Martelella endophytica: one gene and its partner. The protein of the gene in region 2 interacts with the protein of the main gene of each other region in a pairwise test. Links are inferred from orthologs where the notes say so. Each region holds a gene or a part of one and is shown on either strand. Other genes may lie near its edges.

Evidence for each region.
Region 1: the proteins of TM49_RS05180 (region 2) and TM49_RS11870 interact in binary tests that used the Escherichia coli proteins (3 or more experiments, as listed by UniProt). The link is inferred for Martelella endophytica from one-to-one orthologs.

Annotation. Positions count from the first base shown.
Region 1 is NZ_CP010803.1:2,610,780-2,614,271, reverse strand. The notes cover bases 1-2,904. They hold TM49_RS11870 (BolA family protein), read right to left. Parts: upstream 1,642-2,904; coding sequence 1,360-1,641; downstream 1-1,359. Other genes in these bases: cobS (cobaltochelatase subunit CobS), read left to right, coding at 2,467-2,904; TM49_RS23730 (J domain-containing protein), read left to right, coding at 1,750-2,388; TM49_RS11875 (HlyC/CorC family transporter), read left to right, coding at 1-1,223. In the rest of the region: more of cobS, read left to right, coding at 2,905-3,459; cobaltochelatase subunit CobT, read left to right, coding at 3,470-3,492. UniProt on the Escherichia coli protein: Transcriptional regulator that plays an important role in general stress response. Has many effects on cell morphology, cell growth and cell division. Acts by regulating the transcription of many genes, including dacA (PBP-5), dacC (PBP-6), ampC and mreB.
Region 2 is NZ_CP010803.1:1,134,712-1,138,296, reverse strand. Bases 589-3,585 are described here. They hold TM49_RS05180 (ABC transporter permease), read right to left. Parts: upstream 2,687-3,585; coding sequence 1,490-2,686; downstream 589-1,489. Other genes in these bases: osmF (glycine betaine ABC transporter substrate-binding protein OsmF), read right to left, coding at 2,901-3,585; TM49_RS05185 (ABC transporter ATP-binding protein), read right to left, coding at 589-1,493. Outside these bases: TM49_RS05190 (ABC transporter permease), read right to left, coding at 1-531; more of TM49_RS05185, read right to left, coding at 540-588.

The DNA.
Region 1 (3,492 bases), 1.5 Mb from region 2 along the record:
CCGCTCTGACGGCGGTCTCGCGCGCGCGCATGCACACGCTGGAACAGCAGGGCGACCGGCGCGCCGGGTTCGTCAATGTGATGATCAGCCATCGCGACCGCCTGATCGGCGCGCTGCTGATCGGCAACAACCTCGTCAACATCCTCGCCTCGTCGCTGACGACGACGCTGTTCCTCAGCATCTTCGGCGATAGCGGCGTGGCCTATGCGACGCTGATCATGACGGCGCTGCTGGTGATCTTCGCGGAAGTTCTGCCGAAGAGCTGGGCGATCTCGGCCACCGACCGGTTCGCGCTCACCGTCGCGCCGGCCGTCAGGATCGTGTTCATGATCATCGGCCCGCTCTCGAGCCTGGTGAACATGATCGTCCGGCTGATCCTCGGCCTGTTTGGCGTCACCCTCACCAAGGGCACCTCGATGCTGTCGGCCCATGACGAGTTGCGTGGCGCCGTGGACCTGCTGCACAAGGAAGGCTCGGTGATCAAGGCCGACCGCGACCGCCTTGGCGGCGTTCTCGATCTCGGCGAGCTCGAAGTCTCTGATGTGATGATCCACCGCACCGCCATGCGCGCGGTCAATGCCGACGACCCACCCGAGATCGCCGTCAAGACCGTGCTTGAAAGCCCCTACACGCGCCTGCCGGTCTGGCGCGGCTCGATCGACAACATCATCGGCGTCGTGCACTCCAAGGACCTGTCGCGCGCGCTGGCCGAGCCGCACGCCGCCCCTTCGACCATCGACATCGTCAAGGTGGCGCAGAAGCCGTGGTTCGTGCCGGACAGCACCAACCTCAAGGATCAGCTCAACGCCTTTCTTCGCCGCAAGGTGCATATCGCCGTCGTCGTTGACGAATATGGCGAGGTGCAGGGCATCGTGACGCTGGAGGACATTCTCGAGGAGATCGTCGGCGATATCGCCGACGAGCACGACCTCGAAATCTCCGGCGTCATGCAGGAGGCCGACGGCTCGATCGTCGTCGACGGCACGGTTCCGATCCGCGACCTCAACCGCGCGCTTGACTGGAACCTGCCGGACGAGGAAGCGACGACCATTGCCGGCCTCGTCATCCACGAAAGCCAGACGATCCCCGAGGAACGCCAGTCATTCACCTTCTACGGCAAGCGCTTCACGGTGATGAAACGGGAAAAGAACCGCATCACCCGCCTGCGCATCCGCCCCCTCGGCGGCGCAGCCGCCGCCACGGCAACGCCGCCGGCGGAGTGAGTATCGTCGGGGAAAAGCCTCTGAAGTCGCGCGTTAAACGGCCTCTCCGGAAACGATCTCCCCCTCAAGGAGGGAGATAGAAGGCTGCAAGGTTTGTGGTCGTATCAAGCGCAAAAATCCACTGCCGCCGCCGGCATCACCACCGCGTCTTCTCGCCCGGAGCGGCCGCCTCGATCGCGAGCGCGTGCAGGCCTTCGGAGAATTCCGGGCCGAGTGCCTCATTGACGGCACGATGTCGGGCTAGGCGATTCAGCCCTTCGAACTTGCCGGAGACGATCCGAATCCTTAAATGGGTGATCTCGGGTGCGTCGGGGTCATCGTAATGGCCGGCGTGCTGCCCGCTTTCGTCCTTAAGCTCCAGTCGCTCGGGGTTGAACAGGCTCCTCAGCCTGTCTTCAATTCGAGCTGCCATTGTCATTTTCTGCTCCTTCTTGGCGCCCGGGCGCGTTAACCGGTCAGGAAGCCAGTAACAAAACCCGTTGTCAATTCTTGTTGTGACGGTTTCAGAAGGCCATAATCAAGCGCTATGAATCTTGACTCCAAATATTTCGACCGCCTGCGCACCAAACGCAAACGCCCGACCACGACGCGGGCGGAGCAGGAAGCTGCGAACCCGGTCTGCCAATGGGACGGCTGCAACAAGCCCGGCAAGCATCGCGCGCCGGTCGGTCGCAACGCCGAGGGCCAGTTTTTCCTTTTCTGCTTTGAGCACGTGAAGGAATACAACAAGGGCTACAATTATTTCGATGGTCTCTCCGACAGCGAGATCGCGCGCTACCAGAAGGAAGCGCTGACCGGCCACCGCCCGACCTGGACCGTGGGCGTCAACGGCGATACCCGACGCGCGCCGCTGAACGGCTCCAAGAAGGCCGGAAATGCCGCGTCATTTTCGCGCATGCGCGACCCCTTCGGTTTCGTCAATGACGGCGAAGGCGCCCGGCCGCAACGTCCGAAGCGCGAACGCAAGCTGAAGACGCTGGAGGCAAGGGCGTTCGACACACTGGGACTGACAGCGTCCGCAACCTCGGATGACATCAAGAAGCAGTACAAGGCCCTTGTGAAGAAGCACCACCCGGACACCAATGGCGGCGATCGCGGTTCTGAAGAGATTTTTCGCGCCGTCGTGCAGGCGTACCAATTGTTAAAGCAGTCCGGATTCTGCTAGGACCGTTTCTCAGACAACAATCATAAGCAGAGACAAGCATTTCAAGCGGTTTGCCCGAGACGCCGCGCTGGAGACATGATGAGCAAGATTGAACTGGATTATTCCAACGGACCGGACACCACCGTTTCAGTTCGCGAGACATTCGGCATCGATATCGACCTGAAGGTTCCCGCCTATTCGGCCGACGATCCTTACGTGCCGGACATCGATACCGACTACCTGTTCGATCGCGACACCACGCTCGCCATTCTCGCCGGTTTCGCTCACAACCGTCGCGTGATGATCTCCGGCTATCACGGCACGGGTAAGTCCACCCATATCGAGCAGGTCGCAGCGCGTCTCAACTGGCCGTGCGTGCGCGTCAATCTCGACAGCCATGTCAGCCGTATTGACCTCGTCGGCAAGGATGCGATCGTCGTCAAGGATGGCCTGCAGGTCACCGAGTTCAAGGACGGCATCCTGCCCTGGGCCTACCAGCACAACGTCGCCCTCGTCTTCGACGAATACGATGCCGGCCGCCCGGACGTCATGTTCGTTATCCAGCGCGTGCTGGAATCGTCGGGCCGGCTGACCCTGCTCGACCAGAGCCGCGTCATCAGCCCCCACCCGGCCTTCCGCCTGTTTGCGACCGCCAACACCGTCGGCCTCGGCGACACGACCGGCCTCTACCACGGCACGCAGCAGATCAACCAGGCACAGATGGACCGCTGGTCGATCGTCACCACGCTGAACTACCTGCCGCACGAGCAGGAGGTGAACATCATCCTCGCCAAGGTGAAGAGCTTTGCCGCGACGGCCGAGGGCCGCGAGACCGTGTCCAACATGGTGCGCGTCGCCGACCTCACCCGTTCGGCCTTCGTCAATGGCGACCTTTCGACCGTCATGAGCCCCCGTACCGTCATCAACTGGGCGGAAAATGCGGAAATCTTCGGCGATATCGGCTTTGCCTTCCGCGTCACCTTCCTCAACAAGTGCGACGAACTCGAGCGTACGCTGGTGGCCGAGCAGTATCAGCGCGCCTTCGGCGAGGAACTGAAGGAAAGCGCCGCAAACGTCGTCATCAGCGCCTGAGGAAAGACCCATGGCCGGTCCCGGCGACAATCA
Region 2 (3,585 bases):
AATCACCACCGAAAGCCGCACACCGGCGAGAATGACCGGCAGCGCCAGCGGAAACTCCACCTGGGTCAGCCGCTGCCGCCCGGTCATGCCGACGCCGCGCGCCGCCTCCGAGACATTGCCCGGCAGATTGGTAAGTCCCGTCAGCGCATTCTCGAAGATCGGCAACAGGCCATAGAGAAACAGCGCGATCAGCGTCGGGATCGGGCCGAAACCGAACATCGGCACGGCGAGCGCCAACACCGCGACCGGCGGAAAGGTCTGGCCGATATTGGCGATCGAGCGCGACAGCGGCAGAAACTCGACGCCGAAGGGTCGGGTGACGATAATGGCGAGGCCGACGGAAAAGAGGGTCGCCGCGACCGTTGCCACCGCGACGATGGCAAGGTGACTGAGCGTCAGCGACAACAGGCTCGTCTGGGTATAGATCGCCGGCGCGCCATTCTTGGTGAACGGCTGGAACACCGGCGCAAAGGTCTCGGGCGTGACGATGAAGGCCACGAGCAGCGCAAGAAGCGCCAGCCTTATGAGCATCGCAGGCCTCATGCCGCCGAACCTTCCGGCTGGGGGCCGCGGGCATGGCGCACGAGGTCCTCGCGGGTCACGCGGCCGATGACCACGCCGTCCCTTTCGACCGGCAGCGCCTCACGTCCGGACCAGAGCGCCTCGGCCAACGCATCCTTGAGGCTGGCCGTGGCCGCGACAGGCGCGCCATTGGCCGGCCCTTCCTCGATCAGCTGTTCGCAGGTCTCCAGCGACAGCATGCGAAAAGCCTTGTCGCCGGTGCCCAGCAACTCGTTGACGAAGTCTGTCGCCGGATTGGCGATGATCTCGGCAGGCGGGGCGTATTGCAGCAGCTTACCCTCATGCATCACCGCAATCCGATGGCCGAGGAGGATGGCCTCGTCCATGTCGTGGGTGACGAGCACGACGGTGGTGGAGAAGCGCTTCTGGATATCGAGCAGGTCTTCCTGCGCCTTGGCGCGGATGATCGGGTCGAGCGCGCCGAAGGGTTCGTCCATCAGTAGCACGGCAGGCTCTGCGGCGAGCGCCCGGGCGACGCCGATGCGCTGCTGCTGACCACCGGAAAGTTCGTGCGGCATGCGGTCACGAAAGGCTTCCGGTTCCAGATGAAACAGGTCGAGCAGTTCATCGACGCGCGCGTCGCGGCGCTTCCTGTCCCAGCCGAGCAGCTTCGGCACGGTGGCGATGTTTTCGGCGACCGAGCGGTGCGGGAACAGGCCGTGCCCCTGAATGGCATAGCCAATGCCGCGGCGCAGCTCGTAATCCGGCAGCTCGCGATTGTCGCGCCCGTCGATGCGGATCGTGCCGGCGCTCGGCTCGACGAGACGGTTGATCATCCGCATCAGCGTCGTCTTGCCGGAGCCGGAAGTGCCGACGATGGCGGCAAGTTCGCCGCGCTCCACGGTGAGCGAGACATTGTCGACGGCGCTGTAATCGCCGAAGACCTTGGTGATGGCTTCGATCTCGATCATGCGCGTTTCCCCTTCTTGCCTTTGGTCTGGCTGATTTCCACCAGCGCGTCGAGAATGATGGCGGCGGCAAAGGCCATGCCGACCACGGGAAGCGCGCCGAGCAGCACGAGGTCGGTCGCCGTCTGGGCAATGCCCTGGAACACGAAAGTGCCGTAGCCGCCGCCACCGATGAGGCCGGCAATCACCGCAAGCCCGATATTCTGCACCAGCACGATGCGGATGCCGGTGAGGATCACCGGAAAGGCGAGCGGCAGTTCGACCTGGAACAGCAGCTGCCGGCTGGTCATCCCCATGCCGCGCGCGGCCTCGCGGGCATCGCGCGGAACGCTATCGAGACCGGCGACGGTGTTGGAAACCACCGGCAGCAGCGAATAGGCAAAGAGCGCCACGATTGCCGGCGCAAAGCCAATGCCGGAAATGCCGAGCGCGGCCGCCCCCGGCACGTTGCGCCCGACCCAGGCGAGCGGCGCGATCAGCAGGCCGAAGAGGGCAATCGACGGAATGGTCTGCAGCACGTTGAGGCTGTTCAGGATGGTGGCACGCACCTTTTTGACGCGGAAGCAGAGGATACCGATGGGAATGCCCGCAACACATGCCGCCGCGAGCGATCCGAAGGCGAGCTCCACATGGGTGCGCCCCTCGCGCCAGAAGGCCGAGGCGCGGTTATGATATTCCTTCAGGATCGAAAGATCGCTCCACGCACCCGACCAGAGCAGAACCCCGATGGCCACCGCAGCCACGATGAGAAAGAAGACGCGCATCGCCGGCGACAGCGCCTTGCGCACGATGGCATCGGCCATGGCGATCGAGAAGGCGAACAGCATCAGCCAGAAGCCGGCTCCGGGAGATACCCGGGCATAGGCATTGTCTTCCGGCGTCAGGAAATAGCCCGACCGGCCGACCATCACCGCGAGGATCGCGATGGCTGCGATGCTGACGGCGAGCCTGAGGTTCACCGGCGTCTTCAGCAGGATGATCAGAATGGCCGCGACCATCACGACAATCAGCGCGATCGCCTGCCACAGCGGCATTGCCGCCCACAGCATGACGCTGTCGGCAGAAACAATGCGGTTTGCCCTGAAGAGCGCAAAGGGCTGCAGGGCGAGGCCGACAAGCGCGATCGCCGCGACGATGACGCCGAGCTTGTCGAGCCGCGTGGCCGTGCCTGTCGTGCTTTCGGTGATGGCTGACATGATGCGCCCTTTGGTTGGCGATCGGTTCGTCCCGTCAACGCGGGTGTGAATAGTCCATTCAACCTCCCCCCTTGAGGGGGATATGTCGCGAAAGCGACAGAGAGGGGTGAACCCTCTCACCGATACTCAGAGCCCATTGGCTGGCGCTGTACCCCTCTCTGCCCCTGTCGGGGCATCTCCCCCTCAAGGGGGGAGATCGTTTGGGCTTTGCGGCTTACTTCACGAACCCGTTCGACGTCAGAAAGTCCTTGGCCACGGCATCGGCCGGTTCGCCGGCGACCTGAACGCGGCCGTTGAGGTCCTGCAGGGTTTCGAGGTCGAGGCTTTCGAAGATCGGCTTCAGGATATCGGCGATCTGCGGATATTCGGTGAGCGTCACCTCGCGGATGATCGGCGTCGGCAGGTAAACCGGCTGCACGCCCTTGTCGTCATCCATGACCTTGAGACCGGACGGCGCGATGCCGCCATCGGTGCCGTAGACCATGGCGGCATTGGCGCCGGAGGTCTGCTTGGCGGCAGCGGCGATAGTGGCCGCGGTATCACCACCAGACAGCGTGATCAGCTGATCCGAGGTGAGATCGAAGCCATAGGCCTTTTCGAAGGCCGGCAGGGCTGACGGCGAGGTGACGAATTCGGACGAGGCGGCGAGCTTGATGTTACCGCCATCGGCGACGTACTTGCCGAAGTCGGTCAGCGTGGCGAGATTGTTCTCGTCGGCGATTTCCTTGCGGATTGCGATCGCCCAGGTGTTGTTGGCGTCGGCCGGGGTCAGCCAGACGATCTTTTCGGCATCGTAGTCGAGCTTCTTCGCCTCTTCATAGCCTTCCTTTGCGTTGTTCCAGACAGGAAGGTCGGCCTTGTTGTAGAAGAAGGCGGCGTTGCCGGTATACTCCGGATAG